One region of the Scandinavium sp. UTDF21-P1B genome, then DNA from elsewhere that is predicted to be linked to it. Evidence: predicted binding sites of a transcription regulator. Region 1 holds the regulator's gene; the other holds the start of a gene.
What was found. The regulator PhoB, encoded in region 1, activates phosphate uptake and scavenging genes when phosphate is short. The targets are predictions, from matches to a motif close to CTGTCATAAAACTGNCNNAT.
Positions count from the first base shown of each region.

Region 2: the regulator PhoB is predicted to act here: its motif matches at 4,999-5,018, upstream of phnC (phosphonate ABC transporter ATP-binding protein).

Region 1 covers NZ_JBFLVD010000005.1:182,363-190,162, forward strand. The annotation lists gene brnQ (branched-chain amino acid transporter carrier protein BrnQ) at 1-184, opposite strand, end outside; gene phoR (phosphate regulon sensor histidine kinase PhoR) at 593-1,888, opposite strand; gene phoB (phosphate response regulator transcription factor PhoB) at 1,910-2,599, opposite strand; gene sbcD (exonuclease subunit SbcD) at 2,773-3,975, shown strand; gene sbcC (exonuclease subunit SbcC) at 3,972-7,112, shown strand; gene mak (fructokinase) at 7,209-7,800, opposite strand, start outside.
Region 2 covers NZ_JBFLVD010000025.1:20,433-28,232, reverse strand. The annotation lists gene ycgR (flagellar brake protein YcgR) at 1-115, opposite strand, end outside; gene AB1287_RS17985 (GlsB/YeaQ/YmgE family stress response membrane protein) at 324-578, shown strand; gene AB1287_RS17980 (TonB-dependent siderophore receptor) at 672-2,792, opposite strand; gene AB1287_RS17975 (alpha,alpha-trehalase) at 3,064-4,746, opposite strand; gene phnC (phosphonate ABC transporter ATP-binding protein) at 5,067-5,909, shown strand; gene phnD (phosphonate ABC transporter substrate-binding protein) at 5,958-6,884, shown strand; gene phnE (phosphonate ABC transporter, permease protein PhnE) at 6,944-7,800, shown strand, end outside.

The DNA of each region.
Region 1 (7,800 bases):
CGATAATCGTCAGCACAGGCAGGCCCACACCGGTAATCAGAAAGCCGATCGCCGCCGTCCAGACATGTTCGCCAGCCTGCAGGCCGACCATAGGAGGGAAGATAATGTTGCCCGCGCCAACGAACAACGCAAAGGTCATAAAGCCCAACGCGATGATATCGCGAGATTTTAACTGATGGGTCATAAACTCTTTACTGCCTGTGGATGTGGTGTTGAATGTCAAAACGTCGTACTTATTCCTGCGGAACAGAACAACGGTGAAAGCGTGTCATACAGTGGGAAACACTCCCGATGTTCACGCGAAAAGAATAGTTATTGGGTTTATCGCGTGAAGGCAGTCAGACTGCGACTGCATGGGGGGCAATTTAAACGCTTATAACGTTTTAATGCAACAAGGGATCGTAAAACCAGAGGATTATAGCAACAACTAATTCGCATGTAGCATGAACAACCATATATGCGAAAAACCTCTGGCTAATCATGCGAACAAAAAAGCAGCAGACGATTAATAATTATTCGCCGTTTGGCCGACCGGAAAGATAAAAAACCGGCTTTCGCCGGTCTTTGTCAACCAATCCTTCCAGACAGCTCTTCAGGCACTTTTATTGGCAACCAAACGTTCCGGCAGCACAAAGCTAAAGCGCGTCATCTTGCCTGGAATACTTTCAATATCGAGTCGGCTGTCATGGTGATTAACCGCATGCTTCACAATCGCAAGCCCCAACCCGCTGCCGCCTGTCTGCCGGGAGCGCGCTTTATCAACACGGTAAAAACGTTCGGTCAGCCGTGGAATATGCTCGGCCGCAATGCCTGGCCCGTTATCTTCCACGCTGAACTGCGCTCCGTGCGGAGCACGCTGCCAGCGCACCACTATCTCCGTGCCCTCCGGCGTATGGTTCACCGCGTTGTACACCAGATTCGACATCGCGCTGCGCAGTTGTTCTTCGCTACCCAAAGCCAGCAGCGAATCATCAATCTCAAAATGCAGAATGTGCTTTTTGTGGCTGAGGGTTTGCGCTTCACGTTCAACCACGCGCAGCATCATGGGCACATCGATACGCTCATTCAGCGCGGCCAGCGGTGCGGCCTCAATGCGCGACAGCGTTAACAGCTGACGCACCAGCCCTTCCATGCGCTGCGTCTGCTCACGCATAGTGTGCAGCGCTTTTTCGCGCGGTGCGCCCTCCAGCGTTTGCTCCTGCATCATCTCCAGATAGCCCTGCAACACCGTGAGTGGCGTGCGCAGCTCGTGGCTCACGTTGGCGAAGAAATTACGCCGCGCACCTTCCAGCTGGTGCATCTGGGTGACGTCACGCGCAACCAGCAGTAGCTGTTTTTCGCTGTAGGGCATCACGCGGATTTCCAGATGACGCCCGGTGTTGAGCACCAGATTGAGCGGTTTGGTGAAATCGCGGGATTTCAGGTAGCGGGAAAATTCCGGGTAGCGCAGCAGGTTGAGGATGTTCTGACCGCTGTCGTCCGGCCAGCGCAGGTTGAGCGTCTGCTGAGCCAGGCCGTTACACCAGAACATCGATCCCTCTTCCGTAATCAGCACCACCGCATCAGGCAACGATTCCGCCCCGCTGCGAAAACGCTTTATCAGGCTCCCCAGCTCACGGCGACGCTTTTTATTACGCATCTGCATCTGATGCAGACCGTAAAGCAGCGGCTCCCAGCTTCCTTTACCCGGCGGCGGCGTCATACTCCTGTCGACCCAAAGCCACCACGAAAGCTGAAGCAAATTCCAGAAATGCCAGATCAGCAGTCCGGTGACGGCCGCCAGCAGAAACCACGGCAGATAGCCGAAAAAAGCCCCGAGGATCAGGGCCGGTATACAACAGAGGATGAGCTCAAAAACCAGCCTTTTCCATGACAGCCGTTCCAGCACGGGTCACACTCCAGTCAATTGTCAGAAACGGGCGGAGAAACGATAGCCCGTGCCGCGGACGGTCTGCACCATCCGGTCGTGACCGCTGTGTTCCAGCGCTTTACGCAGACGGCGAATGTGCACGTCCACCGTACGATCTTCCACATAAACGTTGGTGCCCCAGACGTTGTTCAACAGCTGTTCGCGGCTGTAGACGCGCTCCGGGTGCGTCATAAAGAAGTGCAGGAGCTTAAATTCCGTTGGCCCCATGTCCAGCGGGTTTTCACCAGTCATGACGCGATGAGAGGACGGGTCGAGGCTCAGGCCCTGCATCTCAATCACCTCTTCAACCGCCATCGGCGAAATGCGGCGCATCACGGCTTTGATGCGCGCCACCAGCTCTTTCGGGGAAAACGGTTTGGTGATGTAATCATCTGCGCCGGTTTCCAGACCCCGCACGCGATCTTCTTCTTCACCTCGCGCGGTCAGCATGACCACTGGAATATCACGCGTCAGCGCTTCACGCTTAAGATGCTTAATAAACTGAATGCCTGAACCGCCCGGCAGCATCCAGTCCAGCAGGACTAAATCCGGCCACGGCTCATTGAGCTGATTCACGGCACCGTCAAAATCTTCGGCTTCTACAGGCTGAAAGCCATTTTGCTCCAGGACGAAGCAGACCATCTCGCGAATCGGGGCTTCATCTTCAACGACCAGAATACGTCTCGCCATTATTTATCCTGTTTATTAATCATATGCGTATCATGCGGCGTCATTATGCGTCAGATTTGTGACAGATTTATGATAGTGTTTTTTTCAATTATGACACCGAAAAACACGTCATCGCCCTGATATCCGTAACCGTTTATACTTGCCGTCACGCTTTTTTGCCACAGGCCACCTTAATGCGCATCCTCCATACCTCTGACTGGCACCTTGGCCAGAACTTTTACAGTAAAAGCCGCGCCGCCGAACACGAGGCGTTTCTCGACTGGCTGTTGAACACCGCAGAGGCGCAAGAGGCAGATGCCATTATCGTGGCGGGCGACATCTTCGATACCGGTTCGCCGCCGAGCTACGCGCGCGAACTTTACAACCGCTTTGTGGTGAAGCTCCAGCAGACCGGCTGCCAGCTGGTGGTGCTGGCGGGCAACCACGACTCCGTCGCCACGCTCAACGAGTCCCGCGATATTCTGGCGTTTCTCAACACCCTGGTGGTGGCGGGCAGCGGCACACCGCCCTGCGAACTGAAGTGCCGCGACGGCAAGCCTGGCGCCATTCTCTGCCCGGTTCCGTTCCTGCGCCCGCGCGATGTTATCGTCAGCCAGGCGGGTGCATCGGCGGGGGAAAAGCAGCAGCATTTATTACAGGCGATCACGAACTACTATCAGCAGCAGTATCAGCAGGCATGCGAACTGCGGGGCGAGCGCCCTTTGCCAATCATCGCCAGCGGCCATCTGACCACCGTCGGTGCCAGCAAAAGTGACGCGGTGCGTGACATCTATATCGGCACGCTTGACGCCTTCCCGGCGCAGAATTTCCCCCCCGTCGACTACATCGCGCTGGGCCACATTCACCGTGCGCAAAAAATTGGTGGCACGGAGCACATTCGCTACTGCGGCTCGCCGATTTCCCTGAGCTTTGATGAAACCGGTAAAGCCAAAACCGTCAACCTGGTGCATTTCAGCGAAGGCAGGCTGGAAAGCGTGGAGCCGCTCGAGGTGCCCGTTACGCAAAAGCTGAGCGTGCTGAAAGGCGATTTCGCCAGCATCAGCCAGCAGCTGGAACAGTGGCGCGACGCCGATCCCGCCTCACCGGTGTGGCTCGATATCGAAATCACCAGCGACGAATATCTGCACGATATTCAGCGCAAAATTCAGGCGCTGACCGATGATTTACCCGTCGAGATATTGCTGGTTCGCCGCAGCCGCGAACAGCGCGAGCGCATCCTGGCAAACGAGCATCGCGAAACGCTGAGCGAACTGAAAGTCGAAGACGTTTTTGAGCGACGTCTGGCGCTGGAAGCGCTGGAAGCCCCGCAGGAGCAACGCCTGCACCAGCTTTTCGCCGAAACCCTGAGCGAACTTTCCGGGGAGGAACAGCCATGAAAATCCTGAGCCTGCGGCTGAAAAACCTCAGTTCGCTGAAGGGCGAATGGAAGATTGATTTCACCGCTGAACCGTTTGCCAGCAACGGCCTGTTCGCGATTACCGGGCCAACGGGCGCGGGCAAAACCACGCTGCTGGATGCCATTTGCCTTGCGCTGTACCACGAAACGCCGCGCCTCAGTACGCTGTCGCAGTCGCAAAACGACCTGATGACCCGCGATACCGCCGAGTGCCTCGCGGAAGTGGAGTTTGAAGTGAAAGGCGTGGCCTATCGCGCCTTCTGGAGCCAGAACCGTGCCAGAAATCAGCCAGACGGCAATCTCCAGGCCCCGCGCGTGGAGCTGGCCCGCTGTGAAGACGGCAAAATTCTGGCAGAAAAAGTCAAAGATAAGCTGGAGTTGACCGCCTCACTCACCGGTCTCGACTATGGCCGCTTCACCCGCTCCATGATGCTCTCCCAGGGCCAGTTTGCCGCTTTCCTCAATGCCAAGCCGAAAGAGCGTGCTGAGCTGCTGGAAGAGCTGACCGGCACCGAAATTTATGGCCAGATTTCGGCGAGAGTATTTGAGAAACATAAAGAAGCCAAAACCGAACTGGAAAAATGCCAGGCGCAGGCTTCCGGTATGATTTTACTGACGGAAGAGCAGCAGCAGGCGCTGCAGCAACGTTTGCAGGCGCTTACTGACGAGGAGAAACAGCACCAGGCGGAGCAGCAGCGCGTCCAGCTCTGGCAGCAGTGGCTAACGCGCGAAGCGGAAATGCAGGACGCACAGCTTCGCTCACAGACAGCGCTCGCCGCGGCACAGGATGCATTAAACGCCGCCCGGCCGCGGCTGGAAGCCCTCGCCCTGGCACAGCCCGCCGACAGGCTGCGCCCGCTGTGGCTGCGCTTTCAGGACGATCAGGCGTCGCTGACGCAAACGCAGCAAAAAATTGAAGAAGTGAATACTCGCTTACAGGCTCAGCTCACACAGCGCGGGCGGTTACGCCTGAGCGCCGAACGCCAGCACGAGGAGCTCACCGGCCAGCAAAAGGTACTCTCAGCGTGGCTTACCGAAAACGCGCGCTTCCGCCACTGGTCGAGCGAACTGACTGGCTGGCGCGCGGCCTTTAACCAACAGGAGCGCGATGCCATACATCTGCAAGAGCTGACTCAGCGTGAGAACGAGCTCGCCCGTCAGCGTGATGCCCTGCCGCCGTCCACATTGACGCTGGATGAGGCCGCCGTGGCCGCTGCGCTCGAACAGCATCAACGCCTGAGGCCCCTTCGTCAGCAGCTGAACACGCTGCAAGGGCAGTTTCAGCCGCTCAGCAAGCGGCGCCAGCAGCTACTCCCTCTGTTGGCCCAGCGCCAGCAGGCGCTGGAAAAAGGCGGAGCGGAGCTCGCCGCGCGTCGCCAGCAATACAAAGAGAAGCTCCAGCAGTTCAATGACGTCAGAACGTTGTGCGAGCAGGAAAAAATCATTGCCGACCTCACTGCCGAACGCGCCCGTCTGCAACCCGGTGCCCCTTGCCCGCTTTGCGGATCGGTGGAGCATCCGGCGGTGGCGGAATATCAGGCGCTCAGGCCAGGCGTGAACGAAGCCCGCCGCGACGCGCTGGAAAAAGAGGTCAACCAGATTCGTGAACTCGGCGCCAGCCTCAAGGGTGAGCTTGATGCACAACAGAAGCAGCAACAGGCCGAACAAAGCGAGCTACAGTCGATCGCCGAACAGGAGCAAGCGCTCACCTCACGGTGGCAAGCCACCGTTGACGGGCTGCAAATCACCTTAACGCCGGACGAGGATGTCAGCGGCTGGCTTAACGAACAGGAGAATCTCGGGCAGCAGTTGTATCAGCACGGGCAGCGGCTGGCGCTGGAGCGGCAAATTCAGGCGCTGAACGCCGAGCGCCGGGCTCGTGAACAGGAAGCGAAAGCGCGACTCGCGGAGCTGAGCGAAGCCCTCGCCGCATTTAGCCTGACGTTACCCTCACAAGGCGAAGGAGCCGCATGGCTGGCCTCACGCGAAACGGAAAGCCAGCACTGGCAAAAGCAGAGCGAGCGCCAGCAAACCGTCGCACAGGAACTGTCCCTTCTTCAGCCTTTGCTGGACACCCTGCCGCCTGTTTCCGGGCAAGAAACATCGGGCACAGCTACGCTTGACGGCTGGCAGCAGGTTCACCACGACTGCGTTTCGCTGGAAAGCCAGCGGCAGACGCTACAGCAGCAGGAAACGCAGGCGCGTGAACGGCTTCTGCTCGCACAGAAAGCCTTCGACGATGCGCTGGCTGCCAGCCCGTTTGCAGACCAGCCGGCCTTCCTTGCCGCCCTGCTCGACGACGAGACGCAACAACGCCTGGAGCAGCTAAAGCAGCAGCTTGAAAGCCAGCTCACGCAGCAGCAAGCGCTGGCCGCTCAGGCGCAAACCACGCTGGCGGCGCACCAGCAGCAGCGCCCGGAAGATTTACCGCCAGCGCACACCCGCGAGCAGGTGCAGGCCGCGTTAGCTCAGCTGGCGCAGCAGCTGCGGGACAACAGCGCCGCGCAGGGCCAGATTCATCAGCAGCTAAAGCAGGACGCCGATAACCGCCAGCAGCAACAGGCGTTGATGACACGCATCGATGCCGCCGCGCAAACCCTCGAAGACTGGGGCTGGCTGAACCAGCTTATCGGCTCGAAGGAAGGCGATAAGTTCCGCAAATTCGCTCAGGGCCTGACGCTGGATAATCTGGTGTGGCTGGCGAACGAGCAGCTCAGCCGCCTGCACGGGCGATATCTGCTCAAACGCAAGGCCAGCGAAGCGCTTGAGCTGGAAGTGATGGACACCTGGCAGGCCGATGCCGTACGTGATACCCGCACGCTTTCCGGTGGGGAAAGTTTCCTCGTGAGCCTCGCGCTGGCGCTGGCGCTCTCGGATCTGGTCAGCCACAAGACTCGCATTGATTCGCTGTTCCTTGACGAAGGCTTTGGCACGCTCGACAGTGAAACGCTGGATACCGCGCTGGATGCGCTCGACGCCCTGAACGCCAGCGGGAAAGTGATCGGTGTGATAAGCCACGTCGAGGCGATGAAGGAGCGGATCCCGGTGCAGATTAAAGTGAAGAAAATTAATGGGCTGGGCTATAGCAGGCTGGATAAGGTATTTGCAGTGGAATGATATCGTGACAATGCCTGGCGGCGCTACGCTTGCGCAGGCCTACGCAACGAAAAGTAGGCCCGGAAAGGCGCAGCCGCCACCGGGCACATAACGAAATTACAAAGGCCATAGCCATGCCGCACCGCGCACGCCGCTTGAGTCGCCGTGCAATGCCTTGCGAATCGGGGTTTCACATTCGCCGCCAAAAACGAAGTGCTTCACTAAATCCGGCACTGTTTTGTACAGTCGCTCCACATTGCTCATGCCGCCGCCCAGTACAATGACGTCCGGATCCAGAATATTGACCACGTGCGCCAGCGACTTCGCCAGGCGCAGCTCGTAGCGGCTGAGCGCCAGCTCTGCAACGGCATCCTGTTCTTCCACAAGACGCATGATCTCATTCCCTTTGAGCAGGCTGCCGCTTAAGCGATGGTAATCAGTAGCAAACCCGGTGCCGGAGATAAACGTTTCGATGCAGCCCTGCTTGCCGCAGTAGCATGGCACTTCAGCGCGGTAGCGCAGCTCGTCCTCATCCATCCACGGCAGCGGATTATGGCCCCATTCACCCGCCGTACCATTGCCGCCAATATGCGCCCTGCCACCCAGCGCCACGCCAGCGCCGCAGCCTGTACCGATAATCACCGCAAACACGGTTTGAGCCCCGGCAGCCGCGCCGTCGATAGCTTCCGAAACCGCCAGACAGTTAGCG
Region 2 (7,800 bases), on a different contig from region 1:
ATTGCGATGTGCCCCAGGAGACGCGTACAGGAATGCGGTCGCGGTGCAGATCGCGAAGAATGTTTAACACTGCCAGCGAATTTTGTTTAAGGAATTGCTCATTGTAATGACTCACGCCCGGTAGCTCCTTATTGACAGAGATTCGATCCACTATCGGCAGCGCGCACCAGAACTTAATACAAACGAGGGAATATTTTTTTACAGATAAAAAATTAAATTGAATCGCTACATTTTAAGAATGTTTACCTATACTTAAGATAACCGGAGCGCACAATACGCCCGCATTATTTGTGGTTATTTTATTTCTTTGGAGGGTGGTTAAAATGGGCATTCTGACCTGGATTGTATTTGGACTGATTGCAGGTATTATCGCGAAACTGATCATGCCGGGCCGCGATGGCGGCGGTTTTATTCTGACCTGCGTGCTGGGGATTGTCGGTGCCGTCGTCGGCGGCTGGCTGGCAACCATGTTCGGCATCGGCAGCGTGAACGGTTTCAATATGCACAGCTTCCTGGTAGCGGTTGTGGGTGCCATCGTGGTGCTGATTGTCTTCCGACTTCTGCGCCGCAACGCATAAGCAATAACGAGTAATAAATAAAAGGGCAGCCGAATGGCTGCCCTTTTTCGTACACGCAAGCGAAGCGCTGCCGGGCAATGGGCCGCAAATTGCTTAAAAATCATACCCCACGGTGGCAATCACCGAGCGCTCTGCACCCCAGTAGCAGTTGTTGGTGCCATAGCAACCAGAAAGATATTCACGGTCGGTCAGGTTGTTGGCGTTAACCTGCACATATGCACCTTTGAGAGCAGAACTCCAGGCCCCAAGGTCGGCGCGGATCATCGCATCAATCAACGTGGTCGAGGGCAGGCGTTCAGTGTTGGTATCGTCTGCCCACTGTTTACCGATGTAGCGCACGCCTGCCCCCGCGCTGATGCCGAAATCGAACTGATAATGCGCCCACAGGGAAGCCATCTGATCCGGCGTCAGCTGTGGCGTGTTGTTATCGGTGCCGTCTTTGGTATCGGCAAAGCGCAGGCGGTTCCAGGTATACCCGGCAATGGTGCTCAGGCGCGGCGTCAGCTGATTACGCGCTTCCAGCTCAACGCCCTGCGAATGCACTTTCCCGGCAGGCAGGAAGGTGGCAGTACCGATGTTTGGGTCGCGGGTCGCCACGTCCTTTTGCGTCAGATCGTAAACTGCAATGCTGTAGAGGTCAGCGCTGCCCGGCGGCTGGAACTTCAGACCGGCTTCATACTGCTCCGCCGTGGTGGGCTTCAGCAGATTGCCATCAGGACCGGAGAGCATCGCAGGCGTGATCGCCTGACTGTAGCTCAGGTAGGGCGAGAGGCCATTTTCGAAGGCGTAAAGCAGCGAGGCGCGGCTGCTGATGTGGTCATCCGAGCGCCGCGAGGAGGTCCCAAAAGTGTCGCTGACCTGCTGCGAGACAATGCGGTCGTAGCGGGTGGAGAGATTCGCATGCCAGCGGTTCCAGACCATTTCATCCTGCAAATAGACACCTGCCTGATAGTAGCGACGGTTGTTATCGTCGCTGTAGGTTACGGTGTGCCCGGTCTGCGGCGTGGAGTACGTCCATGGATCCAGCGGTGAAGCCCCGCCTGCGCCGCTCCACAGGTCATTGCGGAAACGGTGATATTCGCCGCCCAGAATCAGCGTGTGCGCCACCTCGCCAGTCGTGAAATCGGCCTTCAAGCGGTTGTCGGTTGACCAGCCGTCCAGCGAACCTTCCGAGCCGCTGTAGCCGCGGGCCAGCATGTCGCTGTCGCCGACCCAGCCCACCTGATACACCTGATCGAGCTTCACGTTGGAGTGGGTATAGCTGCCGCTTGAATGTACCGACCAGACGTCGCTGAACTGGTGGTCGAACTCGTAGCTGTAAATCTGTTCCCGGCGCTGGTAGCCGTCGCCCGGATCGCCCTCGTTGGTATGATTGCCGAGCCTGCGTCCGTTGTGCTCGTAGCGTGTGCCGTCCAGCGGCAGCGATCCGTGATAGCCGCCCGACGGATCTTTTTGCAGATAGGCGCGCAGCAGCAGGCTGGTGTCGGAGTCCGGCTGCCAGAGCAGCGACGGGGAAATGGCGTAGCGCTCCTCGCGGGTGTTGTCGAACTGCATGTCGGTATTACGGGTAATCCCCATCAGGCGATACGCCCACTGGTCGTTAATAGCGTCGGTGTAATCAAACGCTGCGCCTTTGGTGTTCTGGGTGCCGCCAAACGCCTGAAGGTGGCCTTCGGAGGTGAACAGCGGGCGCTTAGAGGTGAGATTTACCAGCCCGCCCGGCACGCTCTGGCCGTACAGCGCGGAGGAGGGGCCTTTAATCACATCAATGCGATCGAGGAACCATGGGTCAATCTGCACGATGTTGTGGCTGCCACCATCGCTCATCAGACGCATACCGTCGAGGAAAATATTATCGACGTCACCGCCGTGGTAGCCCCGTAGCGAAATAGCGTCGAAGCGGGTCGCCGCGCCGCCAAAGGTGCTGTAGACGCCTGGCGTATAGCTCAGCGCCTGGCTGACGTTAGTGATGCCCTGATCTTCCATCTGCTGACGCGTCACCACGGACACCGACTGCGCGGTGGTGATTAAGGGCTGATCGGTTTTGGTCGCGCCGGTTGACGTTTTAGCGCTATATCCCTGAGTCGGGGCAGTGGCAGATTCTACCGGCTGTGCCGTCACCACAACCGTTTCTTCAGAGAAGGCGGCGCAGGGGAAAGCCAGCGCCAGCGCGCAAAGCACCGACGAGCGTTTAAGAGGCAAAGTGTTAGTCATCACATCATCCTGAGAAACACGGTCTGGCACTCCTGTACGCCGCCGTGTCAAATCGTGCGAAAATGTCAGTTTTCGTTAAAAAGAATGCGAATTATTATTGTTTGCGTTAATTGAATCAAGCGAAGAAGTCACGAGGTGACTACCATTTTGGGTAGTAGCGCTGGGGAATTGCCAGGTGGCGGCTGAAGCCCTGGCTGGCCTACAAAAACAGCCGGATATAGCATCTGGCTCACAGGCCGGGCAAGCCTGCGCCGCCCGGCAATGTCGCCGTTTATTGCGTTTTGGTGGTGGGAGCGGCAGCCGCTGGCGCTGGCCGCGTTTTCGGCACGTCGTCGCACGGTTTCTCTTTCGGACAGATCAGATCGAGCATCTTCAGCGTCACGCCGTTACTCCAGCCAAAACCGTCCTGGAGCGGATATTCCCCACCGCCGCCTCCGGTGCCGGTGGAGGTGATGTCATACTTCTCGACCAGCTTCTGCTGGCTGTCGTAAGTGTGCTGCACGTTGGTGAGAAAACGCCAGCTCACCTCCATTGCCAGCGTCTCTTTACCGTAATTCTGCAGGCCTTCGGTTGCCACCCATTGCAGCGGCGCCCAGCCGTTCGGCGCGTCCCACTGCTGGCCGCTGTTGACCGTGGTGGTGGTGATACCGCCAGGTTTCAGCAGGCGTGATTCCGTTACGGCAGCGACTTTCGCCGCGCGGTCATTAGACGCCGCATGCACGTAAAGCGGGAACAGCGCCGCGGCGGTCAGTTGATTACGCGTCTTTTTGGTTTTCAGATCGTAATCGGCGTACCAGCCCTCTTTGTCGTTCCACAAATATTTCTCTATCGCTTTCTGGCGCTCGTTTGCCAGCGTTTCATAGCGGGTGGCTTTGGTATCGTCCCCCGCAGCTTTGCTGGCGGTAGCGATGATTTTTTCCATCCGGAACATCAGCGAGTTGAGATCGACGGGCACAATGCTGGTGGTGCGAATGGAGCTGAGTTTTTGCGGGTCGTCCATCCAGCGCGAACTGAAATCCCAGCCGGAGGCGGCAGCAGAGCGCAGATCGCGGTAAATCTCGGTGGCCGGACGATTCGGATTGCTTTTGGCGGTGTTGACGTCATCCAGCCAGGATTCCGGGCGCGGCGTGTCCTTATCGTCCCAGTAGCGGTTCAGCAGGACGCCATCCTCCAGCTTCACCACGCGCTTATTCGCCGAACCGTTTTGCAGCGCGTCTGCACCGTCCATCCAGTAAGCGTGCTCTTTTTCCATCTGTGGCAAATACGTTTTCAGTGCGTCGCTGTCGTGTGTGGCAAGCAGTTCCACCATCAGCGAGAAGAACGGCGGCTGTGAGCGGCTCAGGTAGTAGCTGCGGTTGCCGTTGGGAATGTGGCCCCAGGTGTCGATTTCATAGCCGAAGTTAGCGACCATATCCTCGATTTTGTCCCAGTGGCCGCTCTCCGCCAGCCCCAGCATGGTGAAATAGCTGTCCCAGTAATAGACTTCGCGAAAGCGCCCGCCGGGCACCACATAGGGCTTCGGCAACGGCAGCAGGGAATCCCATTTTTCGGCGCTGTCGGTGGTACGCGTCAGCACGGGCCAAAGTCCGTCGATATGGTCGCGCAGGCTTTGATCCTTCGGCGGCACGTACTTGTCTTTTTCCTCGGGGAGAGTGAAGTTGACCTCAACAAAGTGGCGCAGGTCAAAGCTGCTCTGGGCGCGCTGCATCCTGTAATCGGCCAGGATCATCAGCGGATCGCTTTTGGGCACGGCGTCGGCAAAGGTTTTTTGATCGGGAAACAGCTTCGCGCTCTGCACATCGTTAAATAACGGGCCTAATAAAACATCCGGGGATTGAGGTTGCGCCTCATCGGCCTGCGCATAAGCCAGGCCCAGCGAAAACAGCGCCCCCCCAAGTGCCAGCCGCAGGGCGAGGTAGAGGGTATCTGGGCGGCGCAAAGCGGGTTTATTCATTGTCGGTTCTCCTTTTTAATAGCGCACATTCCGCTGCCTGTAACCATAGACGAAACTCATTTACGTCGCGTGTCGGGGATAACACTTTTCGCTTTTTCGACTAATTTCCTATACCGCTGAAACGTGGGGGATAAAACAAAAAATGCCCTCAAATCATCCGCCAGAATCTCCGGGATCGCTTTTGCAAAACCCGCGTCTGTACTCCCCGTTCAGGAATATTCAGCGCGTCATCTTCATCTGTTTATCGTTTTTCTGTCATTAAAGCGTCACGCGCAGCGCTGTTAATAACCCACGGCGAAAACCAGCAACGTGGAACTCTTATGAACAACGCTCGCGCCCTTTTTTCCCTGAACGATTACCCGCTCCAGCCGCAGCCGCTCCCGGCAAATCTGCGTAAAGTGCTGAGCGTGAAAAATCTCTGCAAATCCTATAACGCTCAGCAGACGGTGCTGAACGACATCAGTTTCGACCTGCATGCCGGAGAAATGGTGGGCATTGTCGGGCGAAGCGGGGCGGGGAAATCCACGCTGCTGCACGTGCTGAACGGCACGCATACCGCCACCGAAGGTGAAATCTTAAGCTACCCGGAAGTGGGCATGCCGCGTGATGTCTCCCATCTCAGCGGACGCGCCCTGAACCAGTGGCGCAGCGAATGCGGGATGATTTTCCAGGACTTCTGCCTGGTGCCGCGCCTCGACGTGCTGACCAACGTGCTACTCGGCCGCCTGAGCCAGACTTCCACCCTCAAATCCCTGTTTAAGGTCTTCTCAGACGACGACCGCGCCCGGGCAATTGCCCTGCTCGAATGGATGAACATGCTGCCGCACGCGCTTCAGCGGGCGGAAAACCTCTCCGGAGGGCAGATGCAGCGCGTGGCGATTTGTCGGGCGCTGATCCAGAACCCTTCTGTGCTACTGGCCGATGAACCCGTTGCTTCACTCGATCCCAAAAACACTCAGCGCATCATGAACGTGCTGCGTGAGGTCAGCGAGCAGGGCATCAGCGTGATGGTCAACCTGCACTCGATTGAACTGGTTAAAACTTACTGCACCCGCGTAATTGGCATTGCGCAGGGGAAAATCGTCTTTGACGGCCATCCGGACGATCTGAACCCGGATGTGCTGCAACAGCTTTATGGCGATGACATTAGCCAGATCCACTGAAACATACCTTCTCTTAAGACAACACGGGCAATGATAATGACTAAGCACATGAAGCGCACATTAACACTTTCCGCGATGATGGCTGGGCTGCTGGTGGCCGGGCATGCCGCGGCAGAACAGCCGAAAGAGCTCAATCTGGGCATCCTCGGCGGGCAGAATGCCACGCAGCAAATTGGCGATAACCAGTGCGTGAAGGATTTTCTCGACAAGGAGCTGAACGTCGACACTAAACTGCGCAACTCCTCTGACTATTCCGGCGTCATTCAGGGTCTGCTCGGCGGCAAAGTCGACGTGGTGCTGAGCATGTCGCCGTCGTCCTACGCTTCGGTGTACATCAATAACCCGAAAGCGGTGGATATCGTTGGCATCGCAGTGGATGACAAAGATCAGTCCCGCGGCTATCACTCGGTGGTGATCGTCAAAGCCGACAGCCCGTATAAAACCATCGACGACCTGAAGGGCAAGTCCTTCGGCATGGCCGACCCGGACTCCACCTCTGGCTTCCTGATCCCGAATCAGGCGTTCAAGAAAAAGTTCGGCGGCACGCCGGATAACAAATACAACAACTTCTTCTCCAGCGTTACCTTCTCCGGCGGCCACGAGCAGGACATTCTCGGCGTGCTGAACGGCCAGTTCGCAGGCGCAGTGACCTGGGCATCCATGGTGGGTGACTACAACGACGGCTATACGGCTGGTGCGTTCAACCGCCTGATCCGCATGGATCACCCGGACCTGATGAAGAACATCCGGATTATCTGGCAGTCGCCGCTGATCCCGAATGGCCCGATTCTGGTGAGCAACAGCCTGCCGACGGACTTCAAGGCCAAAGTGGTGGATGCAGTGAAGAAGCTGGATAAGGAAGATCACGCCTGCTTTATCAAGGCGATGGGCGGCACCCAGCATATCGGCCCGTCGACGGTGGCGGACTTCCAGCAGATTATCGACATGAAGCGCGAACTGGTTAACGCCCGTTAATCAGGCCATTTCACCTCCCTCGCGCGGTTGGCGGGGGAGCGTTCATCCCGCGAGTGAACATGCAGAATACTGAATTCGAACGTTATTACCACCAGATAAAGGCCCGCCAGACGCGCGATACCTTCACTTGGTCGGCCCTGCTGCTGGTTCTCTGGTTTGCCGCCGGGCAGGCCGCCGAGTTTAATCTCCTCACCATCTTGCACTCACTGCCGAACTTCTTCGATTACATGCTGGAAACGGTGCCGACGCTGCACGGCGGCCTGCTTTTCGCCGATTCGCACACCAAAGGATCGCTGGCGTACTGGGGCTATCGTTTACCCATTCAGCTGCCGCTGATTTGGGAAACGCTGCAGCTGGCGCTGGCGGCAACGCTGGTGGCGGTGGCCATTGCGACAATCCTTGCATTCCTTGCGGCGCGAAACGCCTGGGCACCGCTCGGCGTGCGAATGGCTATCCGCGCGCTGGTGGCGTTTTTGCGTACCATGCCGGAGCTGGCGTGGGCGGTGATTTTCGTTATGGCGTTTGGCATTGGTGCGATACCGGGCTTTCTGGCGCTAATGCTGCACACCGTTGGCAGCCTGACCAAGCTCTTTTACGAGGCTATCGAAAGCGCGCAGAACAAGCCGGTTCGTGGGCTTACGGCCTGCGGAGCCACGCCCGTTCAGCGGATGCGCTTCGCGCTCTGGCCGCAGGTGAAGCCCATTTTTCTCTCCTACGGCTTTATGCGGCTTGAAATAAATTTCCGCTCATCAACCATTCTTGGGTTAGTGGGGGCGGGCGGCATCGGCCAGGAGTTGATGATCAACATTAAACTCGACAGATACGACCAGGTGAGCATGACGCTGCTGCTGATTGTAATCGTCGTTTCGCTGCTCGATATGCTCTCTGGCCGCCTGCGCCAGCGGGTGCTGGAGGG